DNA from 3 places in the Clostridium sp. LIBA-8841 genome. Region 1 is predicted to be linked to each of the others. Evidence: a T-box and tRNA genes for the amino acid it is inferred to sense, from the RefSeq annotation. Region 1 holds a T-box; the other regions hold tRNA genes.
The links. A T-box is a leader RNA that pairs with one kind of tRNA and senses whether it is charged. The one in region 1 lies ahead of AC2A4K_RS16075 (glycine--tRNA ligase), so its partner is inferred to be a tRNA-Gly.

Region 1 (7,077 bases):
ATTCTAAAAGTTTAGATAATTTCAAGGTTTACATGGCTATTGAGAAAAAATAGTTGTGTAAGCTTTTTTTATTTAAAATCTAGTAATTGTAATTGCTTGACAAATGGATAGTAGTTGTTAAAATTAATATTGTTATATAAAGGGTACATGGTATTTTCCGGGCAGCTTTATTGGCTGTCTTTAATTATATTAAGGTGGTGTAAAACACATGATTTTATTAATAGATGTAGGTAATACAAATATAGTTTTAGGGGTTCATGATGGTGAAAAATATATAGCGTCATGGAGAATATCTACAGATTCTAAGAAAACATCAGATGAATATTCAATACAAGTTATGCAACTATTTAATCAAGCAAAACTAAATCCAGAAGAAGTCGAAGGAATAATAATTTCTTCAGTAGTTCCAAATATAATGCATTCTTTAGAGAATATGGTTAGAAAATGTTTCTGTAAAGAACCAATTATAGTAGGGCCTGGAATAAAAACTGGAATTAATATAAAATATGATAATCCTAAAGAAGTTGGAGCAGATAGGATAGTAAATGCTGTAGCTGCTTTTGATAAGCATAAAAAACCTATGATAATAATTGATTTTGGAACAGCAACAACATTCTGTGCTATTACTGAAAAAGGTGATTATTTAGGTGGAAATATATGTCCAGGAATTCAAATTTCAGCAGATGCTTTATTTGAAAGGGCTGCAAAGCTTCCAAGAATAGAGCTTGAAAAGCCAAAGAGTTTAATCTGTAAAAATACAGTTACAAGTATGCAAGCTGGAATAATTTATGGGTATATTGGAAAAGTTGAATATATAGTTAAACGTATGAAAAAGGAAATGATGGACTTAGGAGAAAAGGAACCATTTGTATTAGCTACAGGAGGGTTAGCTAAACTTGTTTATAGCGAAACGGATGTAATTGATGAAGTAGATCGTAAATTAACTTTAGAAGGACTTAAAGTTCTTTACGAAAAAAACAAGGAGTAGAAACTGATGAAAATATCAAACATAGTTTTAGAAAATAATGTTTTCTTAGCACCAATGGCTGGAGTTACGGATATCTCTTTTAGAGGATTATGTAAGGAGATGGGTGCAGGGATTGTTTGCACTGAGATGGTTAGTGCAAAGGCATTGTACTATGGAAGTGAAAATACAAAAGAATTAATGAGAATTGCAGATGAAGAAAAACCGGTATCTTGTCAGATGTTTGGAAATGATCCGGAAATAATGGCTTATGTTACGGAGAAACATTTCAATACAAATGAAGATATATGTATAATAGATGTTAATATGGGATGTCCTGCACCTAAGATTGTTAAAAATGGTGAAGGTTCAGCCTTAATGAAAGATCCTAAATTAGCTTACGATATTATAAGTAGCATAAAAAAAGTTGCAACAAAGCCTGTAACAGTTAAGTTTAGAATGGGCTTTGATGAGAATAACATAAATGCTGTTGAGTTTGCTAAAATCATGGAAGAAGCAGGAGCAGACGCTATTGCTGTACATGGAAGAACTAGAGCTCAAATGTATGAAGGAAAGGCTGACTGGGATATAATCAGACAAGTAAAGGAAGCAGTTAATGTTCCTGTTATAGGTAATGGTGATGTTTTTAATGCAGATGATGCCTTAAGACTTAAAAATGAAACTAACTGTGATGGAATCATGGTTGCAAGGGGAAGTATGGGAAACCCTTGGATTTTTAAGCAAATAGTTCAGAAATTAAATGGAAAAGAGGTTTATATGCCAACTCCTGATGAAAAAATAGATATGTGCATAAGACACTATAACTTAGCACTTAAATATGATGGAGATTATAAAGCTGTAAGAGAAATGAGAAAACATGCAGCTTGGTATATAAAAGGTTTAAATAATTGTACTGAAATTAAGAACAAATTAAACTTAGAAGCTAATCCAGAAAAAATTATGGATATTCTTAAAGAGTATAAAGAATATTTAATGCAAAATAACTTATAATATTTATCATAAATGGAAATATAACTGGATATAATAAAGCATCAATCAAATATTAGATGTTTAATTTATACAAATAAAGGTGAGAATGAAAGCTAAATAATGTTTTTTTATTTAGTAGATTCTATCTTATGTAATATATGGTTTGACATAATAATCTTTAAGAATTATAATAATTTGAATAATCAGGCTTAATAATCTTAAAGTTTTTATGAATTGTATATTAACAGGTTAAGTTTAAATATGATATTATAATAATATGTTCAAAGGGGAGAAAGAAAATGAGCGAAAAGAAGCATATAATGACATATGAAGGTGTTAAAAAATTAGAAGACGAATTAGAATATCTTAAAACAGTAAAGAGAAAAGAAATAACTGAAAAAATAAAAGTTGCTTTAGGATACGGAGATTTAAGTGAGAACTCTGAGTATGATGAAGCTAAAAATGAGCAAGCTTTCACTGAAGGAAGAATACTTCAGTTAGAAAATATGCTTAAAAATGCTGTTGTTGTTGACGAATCAGAAATATCAACAGATATAGTTACAGTTGGATCAATAGTTAAAGTTATGGACTTTGATTTTGACGAAGAAATTGAATATACAATAGTTGGTTCAGCAGAAGCAGATCCAATGAACTTTAAGATATCAAACGAGTCACCAGTTGGTGAAGGTTTAATGGGTAAAAAAGTTGGAGATGTTATAGAGATAGAAGTACCAGGAGGAACTACTAAGTTCGAAGTTCTTGGAATAAGAAGATAGATATTATAGATGGAGGGATTTTTAAATGTCAAATGAGGAAATGAATATTCACGAAGCAGAAGCTCAATTAAGTGAACAAGAGATGTTAAGAAGACAAAAGCTTGCTGAATTACAGGAAGCTGGTAAGGACCCATTTGATGTATACAAGGTGGAGAGAACACACTCTTCTGCTGATGTAAAAAATAATTTTGAGGAGTTAGAAGGTAAAGAAGTTAAAATTGCTGGAAGACTTATGTCAAAAAGAGGTCAAGGTAAAGTTGTATTCGCTGATTTAGCAGATTTAGCTGGTAAAATTCAATTATTTATCAAAATTGATAATGTTGGAGAAGAAGCTTTAAAAGAATTTAAAACATTCGATTTAGGTGACTGGGTTGCTGCAACTGGAGAAGTATTTAAAACAAAAATGGGTGAGGTTTCAGTAAAAGTAACTTCATTTGAATTAATCTGTAAATCTTTAAAACCATTACCAGAAAAATGGCATGGATTAAAAGATCCAGATTTAAGATACAGACAAAGAGAAGTTGATATAATAACAAACCCAGAAGTTAAAGATACTTTTATTAAGAGATCTCAAATAGTAAAAGCTATAAGAGAGTTCTTAGACAATAGAGGATTCTTAGAAGTTGATACACCAATTCTTTCACCAATAGCTGGTGGAGCTGCGGCTAGACCATTCATAACTCATCACAATGCTTTAGACATAGATATGTACTTAAGAATTGCTACAGAGTTATACTTAAAGAGATTAATAGTTGCTGGATTTGAAAAAGTTTATGAAATGGGTAAAAACTTCAGAAATGAAGGAGTTTCAGTAAGACATAATCCAGAGTTCACTGCTATAGAATTATATGAAGCATATGCTGACTATAATGATATGATGGAAATCATGGAAAACATGATTGCATATGTTTGTGAAAAAGTAAACGGATCAACTAAAGTTACTTATGAAGGAACTGAAATAGACTTCACACCACCATGGAGAAGAATAACTATGGTTGATGCTGTTAAAGAATTCGCTGGAATAGACTTTAACGAAATTAAGAGTGATGAAGAAGCACAAGCTATAGCTAAAGAGAAAAACTTAGAATTCCCTAAACCATTAGATAAGGTTACTAAAGGTGAAGTTCTAAATATGTTATTCGAAGAATACGGTGAAGAGAAATTAATCCAACCTACTTTCTTAGTAGATTATCCAGTTGAAATTTCACCTCTTACTAAGAAGAAGAGAGGAAATGAAATGTTCACTGAAAGATTTGAAGGTTTCGTATATGGTAGAGAGGTATGTAATGCATACTCAGAACTTAACGATCCAATAGTTCAAAGAGAAAGATTTGAACAACAAGCTAAGGAAAGAGAATACGGAGATGATGAGGCATACATGTTAGATGAAGAATTCATGAGTGCTTTAGAAACTGGTATGCCTCCAACAGGTGGATTAGGAATAGGAATAGACAGAATGATAATGTTCTTAACTGATTCTTCATCAATAAGAGACGTTATATTATTCCCAACAATGAAACCACAAAAATAGTTTTTATAATAGAAGTTTACTCAATAGTAAACTTCTATTTTTTTTATAAATCTATACTGGTGTTAAAGAGAAATATTCAGAAAAAATTTCTAAATATTTCTTGAAATTTAGTTAAAAAAAGTATTGTATTTTATTTAAAGTATGCTATAATAAAATTGTAAATGTTCCTCGGTAGCTCAATGGTGGAGCACTCGGCTGTTAACCGATAGGTTGGAGGTTCGAGTCCTCTCCGAGGAGCCATTTTTTTTATTCAAAATTAATTAAGAAGGAATTTATAAATATATAAATTTTTATATATTTATAAATTCTTTTTTTATTGACATATAATTTAGTTTTGATAAAATTAAGAGTATAACTAAATATGTACTGTGATAAAGAAGAGTAGTTTTAAAATCTTTTTTAGAGAGATAACGGTTGGTGAAAGTTATTAGAGATTTAAAATGAAGGGAGCTTTTGAGTACAATTGTTTTAAGAGAGATGAGCTTTTGCTAAAAAGGGTGGAACCGCGGAATTTTATTTCGTCCCTTTGAATGTAATGGCTTTTTTTATTTTATAACAAAGCCCTTATACTGTTAATCTACATGAGTATTTCTAGCAGTTAAAACTGTTAGAAATATTTCTTCGGGAAGGTTTAAAGTTCTTTATAAAGTGAAGAATTAATATAAAACAAGTTATTTAATATAAATGGAGGTAATTGAAATGGCAGTAGAAAAAACTATGGATAAAATAGTAGCCTTATGTAAAAATAGAGGATTCATATTCCCAGGTTCAGAAATATATGGTGGACTTGCGAACTCATGGGATTACGGCCCACTAGGAGTTGAATTCAAAAATAACGTTAAAAGAGCTTGGTGGAAAAAATTCGTTCAAGAGAGCAAATATAATGTTGGATTAGATTCAGCTATATTAATGAATAGAGAAGTTTGGGTTGCATCAGGTCACGTTGGTGGATTCTCAGATCCTTTAATGGATTGTAAAGAGTGTAAAGCTAGATTTAGAGCTGATAAATTAGTTGAAGATCATATGACTGAAAGTGGTGTAGAAGTAGCTACAGCTGATGGATGGACTAATGAAGAGTTAATGGACTACATAACTAAGAACAACATAGTTTGTCCTAAATGTGGAAAAATGAACTACACAGAAATCAGAAAGTTCAACTTAATGTTTAAAACTTTCCAAGGAATAACTGAGGATAGTAAAAACGAAGTATTCTTAAGACCAGAAACTGCTCAAGGTATATTCGTAAACTTTAAATCAGTACAAAGAACTACAAGAAAGAAAGTACCATTTGGTATAGCTCAAATTGGTAAGTCTTTCAGAAACGAAATAACTCCAGGTAACTTCACTTTCAGAACTAGAGAGTTTGAACAAATGGAGCTTGAGTTCTTCTGTAAACCAGGAACTGATTTAGAATGGTTCAACTTCTGGAAAGAAAGTTGTTGGAACTTCCTATTAAACTTAGGAATGAATAAAGATAACATAAGAATGAGAGATCATGGAGAAGAAGAATTAAGCTTCTACTCAAATGCAACTTCAGATATAGAATACTTATTCCCATTCGGATGGGGAGAACTTTGGGGAATAGCTGATAGAACAGACTATGACTTAAATAAGCATGCTGAGCATTCAGGTCAAGACATGACTTACTTAGACCCAACAACAAATGAAAAATATGTACCATATGTTATAGAACCATCATTAGGAGCTGACAGAGTTGCTTTAGCATTCTTAGTTGAAGCTTATGATGAAGAAGAATTAGAAGGAGCTAATGGAAAAGTTGATGTAAGAACTGTAATGCACTTACACCCAGCTTTAGCACCATTTAAAGCTGCTATATTACCACTTTCTAAGAAATTATCAGAAAAAGCTGATGAAGTATATGCTGAATTAAGCAAACACTTCAATGTTGATTATGATGAGACAGGAAGTATCGGTAAGAGATATAGAAGACAAGATGAAATAGGAACTCCATTCTGCATAACAGTTGACTTCGATACTTTAGAAGATGGATGTGTAACTGTAAGAGACAGAGATAACATGGAACAACAAAGAGTTAAAATAGAAGACGTAAGAGCTATAATAGAAAAAAGCTTAGAATTCTAAGAAATCTTTGAGTCTTAAAAACTAAAACACTTATAAGTAGATTACTAAAATTACTGGATTTCGCTAAGAATTTATAAATATTACTATGAAGGATTTGTTAAAGCTACGATAACTAGCTTCACGTCGAACAATCTTCGCTTTTTAACACAAATCCTTCTACGTAATATTTTAAATTCAAAAGCTCATCCAGATATTTTCTACATCTACTTATAAGTGTTTATGTGTTTTTAGGGCTTTTTTATGTTTCTTTATTATGGACAAGTGTATTTTTATGGTATAATTTAGATAAAATTTATTGAATTGCTTTAAGGGAGGCTTGAATATAATGATAAATGAAAAAAGAGTTTTAGATAGTTTTTTAGATTATATACAAATAGATAGTGAAACATATAGTGAAGGTGATTTTGCTAAAAGATTAGAAAAAGATTTAGTTGATGCAGGATTAGAAGTTGAATTTGATAATGCTGGAGAAAAAGTAGGATCAAGTTCAGGAAACCTAATAGCTAGATTAAAAGGAAATGTAGAGGGTGAAACAATACTTTTTGCATGTCATATGGATACTGTTAAACCTGGTAAAGGAATAAAACCAGTAATAAAAGATGGTGTTATATATAGTGATGGAACAACTATATTAGGTGGAGATGATAAAGGTGGAATAGCTGCCATTGTTGAAGCACTAAGAATTATAAAAGAAAATAATATAGATCATGCGG
Region 2 (7,077 bases), 640 kb from region 1:
TCTTTTTCAATCATATATTCTTCTACAACTTTATCAATTATACACTCGATATCTTTTAATAAAGATTTCATCCTAAATGTTATAAAACCTTCTATATTTATATAGTCATTCTCTAATATAAAGGCTTTTATGTTTTCTATAATGTCATTTACTTTATTTAAACAATAGAAATCTTTATCACTACAAACCTTTTGTTCACCTTTTAATATTTTACTTATTGTTAAATCAATTTCTAAGATTTCATCATGCTTTAAAAAGAAATAATTTTCATTCATATAATGAAGCATTTCCTTTTCTCTATAGTGTTCAATTATAACATTATATATAACATTACTTATATATAACATTATGGTCTCTCTTTCTTTTTCATCAAAGTGACTATTTTCATAGTATATTTTAACGAAGTGAGTTCCATCCGAGATACTTTCTGATACTCCAATTATAATATCTTTGCTTTTTAAAACATTTTTAATACTTTGTATATCTTGTATTAAATTTTTTTCATCCTCACAACATAATGTCATTAGAAGCATTCTTCTCACTCCTTTCTTTACTTTTAGTATGTATTAATTCACATCTAATATTCAAAAAGCTAACTTTATTAATCGACAATTTATTCAATTTTTTAGTAAAATTAGAGTATAAAAAGTTTAACAAGGAGATTATTATGAGAAATTGTTTTGTCGATTATAGAATTTCAGAAATAGAAGAAAAAAATTTAAAAAAATTAGGCATTAACCTAATTAAGGTACCAAAGCATCCTAATCTATATGATGCTATAAACGGACACCCAGATATTCAAATAAATATTATAAATAAAAACACTTTAATATTGGCTAAAAACTCATCAAAGGAATTATTTGATTCTATTCCTCAAAACCTTAATGTTATAAAAAGTTCTTGCCAATTAGAAGATGAATATCCTAAAAATGTATCTTTAAATGCTGTAAATTTAAAAGATTATTTTATACACAACTTAAAATTTACTGATAAGAATTTACTTGAAAAAATTAAAGAAAAAAAATTAATAAACATAAAGCAAGGATATTCTAAATGCTCCATAGCAATAGTTTCAGAAAAAGCATTAATAACTTCTGATAAAGGAATTTATAAAGCTTTAACACCTTATGGCTTTGATATTCTTTTAATTCCTAGTGGTGATATATCTCTTCCTGGATTAGACTATGGTTTCATAGGTGGAACTTGTGGCTTGATTTCAAAAGATCAAATGGCTTTTTTCGGCAATTTAGAAAAACATTCTTATGGAGATGATATAAAAAACTTTTTAGTTAAATACGGTGTTAAACCAATTTATCTTTCTAATTCAAAGCTAATAGATCGAGGAAGTATTTTAACCCTTTAAATTTGGAATATATTTTAAACTAATGTTGATTTTTAGTTATATCTGAAGAGCTAGCTAAAAATCGACATTCACTTTAGGCAGCTCCTAATCTTTTAATAATCAATATATTTTACTCAAGATAGTAATAAATGTTAATAAATTAGCATATAAATATTATTTTTATATTTATCACATTTATTGTTACAATTTTAATGTATTTTTTTCTAATTTGAAGTGAACAAATTTAATGTTTTTTGAATTATTTTTTACTTTAATTCATACTTTCCTTTTTCCATTGATTACCTAATTAATAATATAGTAAAATAAATTAAAGTGGTAATTACAACTATAATTAAAAGGGGGAGAACTATGTTTTATTTAGGTATTGATGCTGGTGGAACAAAAACATCATTTATGCTTATAAACCATTTAGGAGATGTTTTATCAACTTACAATAGTGGTACATGTCATATTCATCAAGTAGGATTTGATGGATTTAGAAAAGGTATTGAAGAAGGAATAAATACAGTTTGTAGTCAAATTAATATTTCTAAAGAAGATCTTAATTATTCATTTTTAGGGTTACCTGCATATGGTGAAAATGAAAATGAAAAATTAGAAATGAACTCTATAATAGCTGAAATTTTAGGAGAAAATAAATTCTCTTGTGGAAACGATGTAGAAGTTGCCCTAGCTGGATCTTTAGCTGGCAAACCAGGAATATGTATAATCTTAGGAACAGGAGCTATTGCTGCTGGTATAACTGAAGATTTAAAAACAACTAGAACTAGTGGTTGGGGACATATTTGTGGCGATGAAGGTTCTGGATACTGGATTGCTAAAAAAGGCGTTGAAATCTTTGGTAAACAATCTGATTATAGATTAGAAAGAACCGCCCTATATGATATATTTAAAAAGGAATTAAATTTAAAAAATGATTTTGACTTAATATTCCTTATAAAAGATGAATATAACCAAGACAGAACTAAAGTTGGTAAGCTTGCAATGTTAGTTTATGAAGCTGCCCTTAAAGGAGATAAATACGCTTTAGATATTTATAAACAGGCTGCTAAAGAATGTCTTCTAATGGTAAACGGAATAACAAATCAACTTGATTTTAAAGGAATATTAAACATTTCTTACTCAGGAAGTGTTTTTAGCTCAAAAGATTTTATTTTAAAACCATTAAAGAAATATCTTCAAGATAATTATACCGCCTTTAATTTAAAAGCACCTATTTTACCACCTATTAAAGGAGCTGCATTAAATGCTTTAAAACTTCATACTGGTGAAATTCCAGAAGGTGTAGTAGAAAACTTAGCTAGAGAACCAAAAGAAATTCTAGTTTAATAAATAAATGCTGTATGAAATTCCTTAGAAACTTCATACAGCATTTTTCTTTTACATAAAAGTTAAAACTAAAGCAGTTTTTATAGATACATTATTATCTTCAACAAATTTTTTTGCCTCTTTAATAGGAATCTTACAAACTTCTATTTCTTCGTTCTCCTCTAAATTTTCAGTTGATACCTCTCCATGAACCTTCATTTTAACGACGGCTACAGCTTCATCTGACATTCCAACAGAGGTATAACTAGGTTTTATTAGGTATTCACATTCATTAGCTAAAAGCCCTGTTTCTTCAAAAAGCTCTCTTGTTGCAGCCTTTATAGCATCTTCACCTTCATCTATAAGCCCTGCTGGGAATTCATATATATAATCATTTATAGCCGGTCTAAATTGTTTTATTAAAACAAACTCATCTTCTTCGGTTATTGGAATAATCATAACTCCATCTGCTTTATTATGATTGTTAACAACACAGCTTAAATCTTCTTTCTCTCTTCTACTTGCAATAAAATACTCTTTAGAATTTCCAACCTTATTCTCAATATCTAATTTATATAAGTTTAAAAATTTGCAATCAGTTAATTTCTTTATATCTTTTATTTTCATTTCAATACTCCTTTCATACTACTGTTAAATAATATATATTAATTTTACACATAAAAAGGATAAATATAAAGTTCCCCTTACATTTATCCTAAAAAATACTATATATTCTTTTATTAAGATAATTCATCTTTTAAGAAAATCATTTTTCTTATCTTCAATAAAAATCATTTCATCTTCTTTGCTAACCCTCATAACAATATATCCACTAGAAAATTTCAAATAAAACTTACTCACTAATGAGTCTATAATTTCTTCTTCCCAAGACCATATATGCTTTCCAAGTATTCTTTTTATAATGTTATAAGTGTTTAAATTTATTATTTCATTATTTTTTAAAGAAGCATATGCTTTAATTTCTTTTGGCTTTTCTTCTATAGATAGAAATTCTAAACATAGAAATTGTAAATATATTAATTCATTTTTACTCTTTATATAAAATCCATCGTTATTGTTATCTATAATCTTTGCATTTTTATCCATTAAAATTATAGTGTTTTTTATCAATTCTTTTAAACGCATTTTTTCTAAATCAATTCGATTTTCAAAGCAACTTATTCTTAAGTTTATATAGGGTGTGGCTTTCCATCCTTTATTTATGTTTTTCTTAATCTTCCTGTTTTCATTTGCATCTTTTACAATTAAATAAGTTAAAAATAAACCTAAGATAATTATAATAACCAAAGACATTTTTATTCCCCCTAACAAGTTCATTTTTATATTATAGCTACTAAAATTTTAATTAATAACTTATGTGACTTACTTTTTAATCAGTATCAATAAATAGATTCTTCTAAAATTTAAATACAATAAATATTATCTTATTATTAAGTGTATTTTTATATAAACATTGATGTAATTTTCTAACATTATAAAACATATTATATTGTGAGTTACAATCTAATATATTATATGCTTGTAACTTCACTTTATTGATAATTTACTACGTTTTTGTAAACCTTTACCCAAATTCATCATTTTATTGTAGGGGGATATTTTTATGAAGAAAGTTATGAAACTTCAAAAAAAAGTTACAAACGATTTAGGAGAAAAAAAGAATTTAGATTTGCTAATAGCTATTGATAATGTAAAATTAATTCAATACACTTGTCCTTCAAATGAATTTTACTCAGTATCTCATAAAGATTTAATAGTATTTCAAGAAGGAGATTCTTTTAAAACCTCTGAAAAACCGGTAGATAAAGATGTTGTTGCCGTTTTAACTTGGTTTAAATATCGAGATACTCAAGTAATAAAGCTTTTCTTAAAAGACTCTTTTATAGATTTTGTAGATAATGAAATTATTTGTGATCTTACATTAAGAAAGGTATTTAAAGAAACTAACTTCTCTAATTTTGGTGAAAAGTTAATAAAATCTTTGATCTAAAAAAGAAAAACATCTATAAGTAATCTTATAGATGTTTTTTTGGAGGCGCCACCCGGATTTGAACCGGGGAATAAAGGTTTTGCAGACCTCTGCCTTACCACTTGGCTATAGCGCCATATGGAGCGGGTACCGGGAATCGAACCCGGGTATCCAGCTTGGAAGGCTGGTGTTCTACCATTGAACTACACCCGCATTGGAGCGGAAGACGAGACTCGAACTCGCAACTTTCACCTTGGCAAGGTGACACTCTACCATTGAGTCACTCCCGCAATAATGGTGGCTCGAGCAGGAATCGAACCAGCGACACGAGGATTTTCAGTCCTCTGCTCTACCGACTGAGCTATCGAGCCAAATGTCTTGAGCTCTTCAAGACATTTATTATTATATTAACTTAAATAAAATTTGTCAACTATTTTTTTAAATTTTATTTATTCTCTTCTTTTTCCTTTTCCTCTGCCTTTTTCATTTCTTCTGAAACTTCATCAGCAATAGCATTTTCTTTTTCTTCTAATAACTTACCTATATCTTCTTTTGTAAACTTATATGATTTATTACAGAAGTGACATTTTAATTCTTCTTCTTTACCCTCATCATAAAGTTCTTTTAAATCCTTATATCCTATGCTTAATAATGCTCTTTCTACCTTTTCTCTTGAGCAATCACATTTATATTTTGGAGTTTCTTCTTCTAAGATTTTTAAATCCATTCCATCAAAAATGAACTCTATAACCTCTTCTATAGTTTTTCCTTCTGATAACATTGTAGTTAATGAAGGTATTTCATCTAATCTATATGTTAATAAATCTCCTAAAAGTTCATCTGCACCTGGTAATAATTGAATTATGAATCCACCAGCTTTTTTTATTGAATGATCTCTATCTACTAACACTCCTAAAGCAACGGCTGAAGGTATTTGTTCTGAAGCTGTGAAATAATATGCTAAATCTTCAGCTATTTCACCACTATATATTGGAACTTGTCCTACGTATGGATCTTTCAATCCTAAATCTTTTATTACTGTTAATCCACCATTTTTACCAATAGCTTCTCCAACATTTAATTTTCCATTCTCTGTGTTTAAAGGTAAATCAACATGTGGATTTCCTATATATCCTTTAACACTACAATCTGAGTAAGCAGTAACAGTTATTCCCTTAGCCATTCCACCACCGTTTATTTGTAGTGTTACAACTTCTTTATTAGATTTTAACATTGCACCCATCATAGTACCAGCTGTTAGCATTCTTCCTAAAGCAGCAGCTGCTGTTGGTGTACAATCATGTATTTTTGATGCTTCATCAACTAACTCTGTAGTTTCTACTGCAAATATTCTTATCATACCATCTTTAGCTATGGCTCTTATTAATTTATCACTCATATTTAATCCCTCCGTTATTTTTTTACTATATAAACTATTCTTTCAGTATCTGGTGTTACTTTTTCTTCTGTATAACCATTATGCTTTTCTTCTATTTTAAAGCCTATTACCTTAAGAATGTTTTCTATTTCACTTTCCTTATAAGCTCTTTCTTCATGAACCTCTGTAAATCTTTCATATGTATCTCCATCTTTTATGAAGAAATTTAAGTTCATTTCTACTATTTCATCTTCAAAGATATTTTCCCAAGCATAAAATAATTCTTCACTATCATATGTGTAGACATTATTGCCTAAAACTTCTGATATCTTATAGTATGAATTTATATCAAATACAAATAAACCATCCTCTTGTAAATGATTATATACTCCTCTTAAATAATTTTCCACACTTTCATCATCTAAAATATAATTTGTTGAATCTAAAACACATGTTATTAAATCAAACTTTCTATTTAGTTCTAATTCACACATGTCTTGACATACTATTTTACCTCTAACCCTATTTTCTCTAAGCTTCTTATCAGCTTCTATAAGCATATCTTGAGATAGATCAACAAAATAATTTTCTTTGAAGGATTTTCCTACATGAACACCAACATTTCCAGTTCCACAAGCTAAATCTAAATACATTTCCTTGTTAACACCATATTTATCACACTTTGATAAAGCATATTCTGCTATGTTCTCATAGTTTACATCTTCATATATAAGTTCATCATAAACTTTTGCCATCATTTTATAACTCTTCATAATAATTTAAATCCCCCATGTATTATTCTACCTAAAGATTATATACTTTTTTTACTTTTCGTCAACGGAAGGTTTCTTTCTACCTAATATTTCATCATTACTAGGCAATTTTAACTCTTTTTTCCTCTTAGTCATTAATCCACCGATTCTTCCTGTTTCCTCTGCGGTTAATCCTCCCCATCCAAGTTTATCTACCTTATCGCTTAAGCCTAATTCTCCAGCTATTTCATATTTCATTTTTTCTCTTAGCTGTTCTGCAGGACTT
Region 3 (7,077 bases), 160 kb from region 1:
GCAACAACTGAAGAGGGTCTTGGCTTTACTGGCTCAGGTAAAGGAATTTCTTCTCAAAGTATCTGTCTTTTAATGAAATAAAAAAAGAGTATATAACTTCCTTAACATTGGAAGGTATATACTCTTTTTATAACTTATAAAATCCAACTTTATACTACATTTCTTTAAATCCGATATCTAAAATCCCCTTTTTAGTGCTTATTGCTTTTTATAGTTTATTGAGTTACTGCAACATCTAATTCTTCACTTGTTTCAGTATTCTCTTTCTTTTGGAAAAATGCTATAAATATTATTGCACTTATTCCCATTAAATATGGATAAAATAAGAATTTCATTATTTCAAATGAACTTAATCCTGTTAAAGCTGCTGCTGACATTAACTGTGCTCCATATGGGATTATTCCCTGAACTGCACAAGAAAACATATCTAATATTCCTGCAACTCTCTTTGAATCTAAATTATATTTATTTGAAATATCCTTTGCTAAAGGTCCAACTGTAACAATAGCAATTGTGTTATTTGCAGTACATGCATCAATTAAACTTACTAATAATCCAATACCAAATTCAGCCCCTCTTTTGCCATTGATTCTTTTAGTAACTAAATTTAATACATAATCTATACCGCCATTTTCTTTTATAATCTCAACAATTCCTCCAATTATTATTGAAATTAATATAAGTTCACTCATTCCAGCAACTCCAGCTGATATAGAATCAAAGAATGCTTTTAAATCCATAGCCCCAGTAAAGAATCCGATTCCTCCAGCTAAAATTATTCCACCTGATAATATAGCAATTACATTTCCCCCCATTAATGCTGCTATTAAAATTCCTAGGTATGGAATAACTTTTATTAAATTATAGTCATATTGTCCTACAGAAGCATTAGAACCACTTCCTAAGAATGTATATAATATAATTACTAAAATAGCTGATGGTAATATAACCTTAAAGTTTATTCTAAATTTATCTCTCATTTCACAACCTTGAGTTTTTGTTGCTGCTATTGTTGTATCAGAAATCATTGATAGGTTGTCTCCAAACATAGCTCCACCTACTACTGCCCCAACTATAAGAGGTAATGCTATATTAGTTTTTTCTGCAATTCCCATAGCTATTGGTACTATGGCAGCTATTGTTCCCATTGATGTTCCTAATGATATAGCTATAAATGATGATATTATAAATATTCCTGCTATTAATATGTTTTTAGGTAATATTGTTAAACCTAAGTTTACTGTTGATTCTACTGCTCCCATGTTTTTAGCCACTTCTGCGAAAGCACCTGCTAATATAAAAATTAAACACATTAAGATTATATTGCTATTTCCTGCTCCCTTACAGAATATCTCTATGTTCTTCTCAATCCCTCTTTTTCTGTTCATAAATATTCCGACTAATGCGGCTATTATCCCAGGAACTAAAATAGAAACCGAGTAGAAATCTTTCATTACTATTGAAGTTCCTAAATAGATTGATACAAAAATTATTAATGGTAATAATGCTGAAAACTTTCCTTCTTTCATTTTCTCTCCTCCTAATCTATTTAATAAACCTATCTTATTTATCCTACAAAATAAAAAAACTTCTATCCCAGGATAGAAGTTATTATTCTTACAGATTCTCTTTCTTATCTCTCAGTTTCTACCGCAGGATTTAGCACCGCTATAAATCTTTGCACATGAAATTATTACTGACTTTTATTATTTTAAAATCAGTATTGTTTTAACCGCAAAGAATTACCGGTTGCTGGGTTTCACAGGGCCAGTCCCTCCACCTCTCTTGATAAGATTTATTAAATTTTATTTTTTTTAATACTAACACGCCAAAATTACTTTGTCAATTTAATTTATATTGTTTTTAATAATTTATTTACTTACTAATTTATATAACAAACTTTCAAGCAATATTCCTTCATTAGGTGGATAATCAAATTTTTCACTATATTCTATTGCCTCTGCTATAAAGTTGCATGCTTTTTCTAAAGCTTTTTCATCACATTCGCCTCTTAGTATCCATCCTATTAACAAGGATGCAAAGGCATCTCCAGTTCCACAATAAAATGCATTTATTTTTTTATGAGAATAATTGTAGAACATCTTTTCCTGTTTATCATACAGCACAGTATCAATATATTCATTTCCCTTTGAACTTGGTACACTTGTTATTATACTTATTTTAGGTCCTAAGTTTCCCAAGGAAATTAAATACTCCTTAATCTCCTCTTCAGTTAAGTTTTCTTTATAGTCTTTTCCTAAAAGTAAAGTAGCTTCTGTAATATTAGGAGTTATTATATCAGCATTCTTAATCAAAACTCTCATCTCTTCAATCATTTTTTCACTCATGCCATCATATAGCTTACCATTATCAGCCATAACTGGATCTATAACAACTAAAGTATCTTCTTCTTTAAATTCTTTTATAAAGTCCTCTACAAATTTAACTTGATTAGGATCTGCTAAATATCCACTATAAATACATTGAAAACCTAAGTTAAGCTTTTTCCAATGCTCCTTAGTTTCATATATAAAATCACTTAAATCTCTAATTGCAGGTTTTCCAAATCCATCTGTATGTGTTGATAAAACCGCAGTTGGAAGTGGACATACTTGATTACCCATTGAAGATAATATAGGAATTATTGTCGCTAAAGCTGCTCTTCCATAACATGAAATATCATGTATAGCAGCAATTTTATTCATAGATTTCATTTTTATCTCCCTTCAAAAATCCGCTCTAAAATATATATTTCTCATTACACAGTATTATATTAATTAATTTTTCTTATATCAAATGTACCGATATATTTTAAAATAAAAAAAGCATCGCCTTAGTAAGCGATGCTTGGTGCACCATCAGGGATTCGAACCCTGGACTCCCTGATTAAGAGTCAGGTGCTCTACCAACTGAGCTAATGGTGCATATTGCATTTTTTAAGAGAATTTTACAGTAAAACCTTAAAAAATGGAGCGGGTACCGGGAATCGAACCCGGGTATCCAGCTTGGAAGGCTGGTGTTCTACCATTGAACTACACCCGCTTGGTATGTTTATATGTTAACATAATATTAACATGTTGTCAAGTATTTTTTGATTTATTATTCAAAAAAATGGCTGGGATAGCAGGATTTGAACCTGCGAATGACGGAGTCAAAGTCCGTTGCCTTACCGCTTGGCGATATCCCAACATGGTGTACCTTAAGGGATTCGAACCCCTGACCCACGGCTTAGAAGGCCGTTGCTCTATCCAGCTGAGCTAAAGATACAAACTTGAATCAACAAAAATTATTATACATAATCATTTAAAAATTGTCAACATTTTTTTGAATTTATTTTATATTTTTATTAATACTAAGCGAATTTAATTTTAAACAATATCTTCCAAGTACTTAAATAACACAGTTTTAAATTTTTCTCCATCCTCTTTATTTTTATCAGCATTTTTACAAACTCTATACCATTCTTCTGTAGTCATTCCTATAGTTTTTTCATAACAATCTTCACAATCAGTTTGTAAGTTAGTTTCAACAACAAACTTACCTAATTCTTCAGCATTATTGAAGACTTTTAAGTATAAAAACTCATCTTTATCTCCAATCCAATTGTTATTAAATCTACTACAGAATATTTTTAATTTTCTCATTCCATTTTCAGCATTAAATCCATTTAACTTTCTTAATGCTAAAATATCATTTTTCATTTTCTCTCTATCTTCTTCTGTTGCTTTACTCTTTACTATAGAGATAATTTTTTCTACATCATTTGATGGAATTTGTGTTACTAATTTTCTTTTTCCTTCAACCCATTTATAATAAGCCTCTGGCATAAAGACATATTGTATAAACTGTATGAGGCTATTAAAATCAGGTACCATTACCCAAACATTTTGGAATCCAACATGTCTATTAAATATTACATAATGTAGATATTTTGTGTCTTTAGTTATAGGTTCATCTTTGAACATTCTTCCTTTTAGGGTTTCATTTTTTCTTATTAATTCACCCCAATACTTCTCGGGATTTTCTTCTTTTTTTAATCTTTGACGAAATAAGTTACGCATCTTAAAACCCCCTTTATATATTTTATAATTTAATTATATTGCTAACTTTTTTTAACATCAAAGTGTAAAAAATCCTAAATTTCTTTATATACCCTCATATCTATTTAAAAAAGCTCGCTTATATTGATTAAACTATTTTTTTATGCTATTTTATTACTATAAATGGGTATATCAAAATTAAGGAGGATTATATGTCTTATTGTTGTGAGATTTGTGGTGATTACGCTGATGTTCATCACATAGTTCATAGAGCAGAAGGTGGTCTAGATTTCAAACTAAATTATAAATATTTATGTAAGAAACATCACCGTTCTAAAAATGGTCCACATAGAGATAAGTTTGTAGATTTAAATTATAAACTTGAAATGCAGAATAAACTTAATGAGCTTTTTATAAAAAGTTTTTATACCGGTAATGATATAAAAACTATGCTAGGGCTTACACCAGGTTCCTTAAAAAAATTAACTAAGAACCTAAAGCGTTATAAAGAAGGATATTCTAGAGATGAATTAATATTTAATCTCATGGGCAGAAAAGTTTATTCAGAAGAATATATAGAAGATTTCATGTTGCAAAAAGCAATAAGTTGTATATAAAATGTGCTGTATCAAAACTATTAATTTAATTTTAGGTTTTGATACAGCCTTATTTTTTTATTTCTCTAATTATTTAATATTCTTAAAGAAATAAACTCTATTTCGAATTTATCTATAACCTTATCTTTATTTAAATCATAAATTTCTATTTCACTCCATCCTTCAGAGTTTGAATTTTTTCCAAAATTCATTGAGACTAATGATAAATCACCTATATTTAAGAAACCATCATCATTTAAATCTCCCGTTAATTCATTTATCTCTAATGAATCAAATATAACTTTAGCATCTTGAAGAGCTCCTATATTTTCTTTCATTTTTCCTACAGCACCTGTATTTAAACATTCTTCTGCCTTAATTAAAGCATCATTTAAAAGTCTTTTAGCACCGTAGATATACTCTCCAACTTCATATCCTTCTTTGACATTATCACTTAATATTTTATATTCATTTATAATAGAATCTAACTGTTCTCTAACTTCTTCAAATATAGCATCACCTGGTGTATCTAATGAAAAACTACAAGTTAAACTATTATAATTATATATTCTTAAATCCTTTAAAATTTTCTTAGCAATTTCTAGATGTCCCCTATGATTTGGATTCCCCTCTAAGAGCCAAGATTCTCCAAGCCATTCTTGATTTTCATTTAATTTTCTCCAATACTCATAGTGATCTATTAATAATACTTCTTCCTCTTTAGCTACTTCCCTTATAACTTGCACATAATCCTCTATATTCTTTTCATTCTTAATTGGTGTTTGTAAAACTGGTACGGCTCCTATTTCCTCAGTTCTATTAACTATTGAAATTAAATTGGCTTTAAATTCTTCAGGAGTAATGTTTTCATTGCCTCCAATCATAATAAAAGTAGCTTTAGGATTATATTTAGTGGCTAAATTATCAAAATTACTTAATAAATATTCAGAATTAGCATCTTCTACAGCGGAGTTCACCATAAACTTTTCTCTTTTAGCCATACTTCCACCATTTAACTCCCAACGTACTCTTTCTTCCAAATACTCTACATAATTCTTGTAACCAAAAGTATCTCCTTTTCCAGTAGTATCATCATCACCCAAAAATACCCAAGAGACTTTTTCATTTTCATTTATTATCTTTATAATATCAACTAAGTTTTCATTTAAATTCTCCTTAGTTGATTTAATCAATTCCTCTTCAGACAAATTATTATCATATACATCTATATAAGATATATCCCCATAATAGAACCATTCACCAGAAGTTTTATAATCTAAATTTCTTCCTACATTTAAGGTATTTGCTTCTGTTACAGTATTAAAAAATCCTTTATTTGAATCACTGTGAATCATTTCTCCATCAACATATATTTTAGTTCCACTTTCACTTACATCTACTGCAACTGTATGCCACATTCCATCATTATAACCTCCTCTTGAGGTAGTTATATTACTTTTGAAAACCCCATTTTCTCTTGCTGAAAAGTGAATACTTCCATTATTTATAGCTAAAGTAACATTACTAGCATCATCTCTAGAATCAGAAAGACTTAAAATAGTTTGAGCATTTCTATTATTCTCAACTTTAAACCTAGAGACTATAGTTCCTTTTCCTAAATTACTGACCTTATTCAAATCTTCTGACTTGTCTATAAAATCATCATTAAATTTCTTATCTAGATTATAATTGATTAAACTTTCTTTTCCTTCTATGCCTTCATATTTAGGGTAATATGTTGTATCTACACTCCTTCCAAAATCATTTTCTATTTTTATTGGATAATTTAAATTACAGGTATAACTATCATCCTCAAAAATTTCTAGTTCCTTAAAAATAAGCTTAACCATTTCTAAATGTCCTTTTTCATTTGGATGAATTGAATCATTCAAAAATTCATTTTTAATATTAGGATTTTCTTTCTCTAAATCTTCCCAATGTTTATAATGATCTATTAAGGTAACATTTTTATCTCTTGAAATCTCTCTAACAGCATCCATATAAAGTGGAAGACTCTCTCTATTAGAAGACATTCTTATTGTGTTACTTGTCTGAAGAACTGGTATAGCTCCTCCTTCTCTTACTCTATCAACAAGCTCTCTTACATTTCTTTTATATTCATCTAAAGGAACCATTTGATTAGATGAATCATTCATACCAATCATTATAAAGACTATATCTGGATTATATAAACTAACCCAAGTATCGAATCCGTTTATTATATTTCTAGTGGTGGCACTAGAAACCCCAGTATTAAAAACCATACTATCCTCTTTAGTAACTCTATTTATACTTTCTCCTTTTAATCTTTCACTAAAATGTTCTGAGTAACTTCTGTATCCTTTTGTATGCAATGGGCCATGAGTTATACTATCTCCAGTAAATACTACGTTTAAATCCTTATCTCCTTTTAGCATTTTAATTAACTCTTCCTTTTCTCC

Region 2: it encodes a tRNA-Gly, which carries the amino acid that the T-box ahead of AC2A4K_RS16075 (glycine--tRNA ligase) is inferred to sense. The anticodon was not compared.
Region 3: it encodes a tRNA-Gly, which carries the amino acid that the T-box ahead of AC2A4K_RS16075 (glycine--tRNA ligase) is inferred to sense. The anticodon was not compared.

Annotation. Positions count from the first base shown of each region.
Region 1 is NZ_CM173488.1:3,597,784-3,604,860, reverse strand. Features, by position in the region: gene AC2A4K_RS16105 (formate--tetrahydrofolate ligase) at 1-7, shown strand, start outside; gene AC2A4K_RS16100 (type III pantothenate kinase) at 209-988, shown strand; gene dusB (tRNA dihydrouridine synthase DusB) at 995-1,975, shown strand; gene greA (transcription elongation factor GreA) at 2,254-2,730, shown strand; gene lysS (lysine--tRNA ligase) at 2,756-4,261, shown strand; tRNA gene AC2A4K_RS16080 (tRNA-Asn) at 4,427-4,501, shown strand; T-box leader at 4,621-4,790, shown strand; gene AC2A4K_RS16075 (glycine--tRNA ligase) at 4,961-6,364, shown strand; gene AC2A4K_RS16070 (M20/M25/M40 family metallo-hydrolase) at 6,690-7,077, shown strand, end outside.
Region 2 is NZ_CM173488.1:2,962,665-2,969,741, forward strand. Features, by position in the region: gene ytxC (putative sporulation protein YtxC) at 1-533, opposite strand, end outside; gene AC2A4K_RS12945 (DUF6873 family GME fold protein) at 668-1,363, shown strand; gene AC2A4K_RS12950 (BadF/BadG/BcrA/BcrD ATPase family protein) at 1,712-2,692, shown strand; gene AC2A4K_RS12955 (NUDIX hydrolase) at 2,744-3,298, opposite strand; gene AC2A4K_RS12960 (hypothetical protein) at 3,422-3,985, opposite strand; gene AC2A4K_RS12965 (hypothetical protein) at 4,296-4,682, shown strand; tRNA gene AC2A4K_RS12970 (tRNA-Cys) at 4,723-4,797, opposite strand; tRNA gene AC2A4K_RS12975 (tRNA-Gly) at 4,801-4,874, opposite strand; tRNA gene AC2A4K_RS12980 (tRNA-Gly) at 4,877-4,951, opposite strand; tRNA gene AC2A4K_RS12985 (tRNA-Phe) at 4,957-5,032, opposite strand; gene hslO (Hsp33 family molecular chaperone HslO) at 5,107-6,060, opposite strand; gene AC2A4K_RS12995 (class I SAM-dependent DNA methyltransferase) at 6,075-6,812, opposite strand; gene AC2A4K_RS13000 (alpha/beta-type small acid-soluble spore protein) at 6,864-7,077, opposite strand, start outside.
Region 3 is NZ_CM173488.1:3,441,738-3,448,814, forward strand. Features, by position in the region: gene ispF (2-C-methyl-D-erythritol 2,4-cyclodiphosphate synthase) at 1-81, shown strand, start outside; gene AC2A4K_RS15260 (Na+/H+ antiporter NhaC family protein) at 216-1,529, opposite strand; SAM riboswitch class I at 1,631-1,795, opposite strand; gene AC2A4K_RS15265 (pyridoxamine kinase) at 1,872-2,714, opposite strand; tRNA gene AC2A4K_RS15270 (tRNA-Lys) at 2,849-2,924, opposite strand; tRNA gene AC2A4K_RS15275 (tRNA-Gly) at 2,969-3,042, opposite strand; tRNA gene AC2A4K_RS15280 (tRNA-Gln) at 3,113-3,187, opposite strand; tRNA gene AC2A4K_RS15285 (tRNA-Arg) at 3,191-3,267, opposite strand; gene AC2A4K_RS15290 (hypothetical protein) at 3,369-4,061, opposite strand; gene AC2A4K_RS15295 (HNH endonuclease signature motif containing protein) at 4,253-4,657, shown strand; gene AC2A4K_RS15300 (GDSL-type esterase/lipase family protein) at 4,723-7,077, opposite strand, start outside.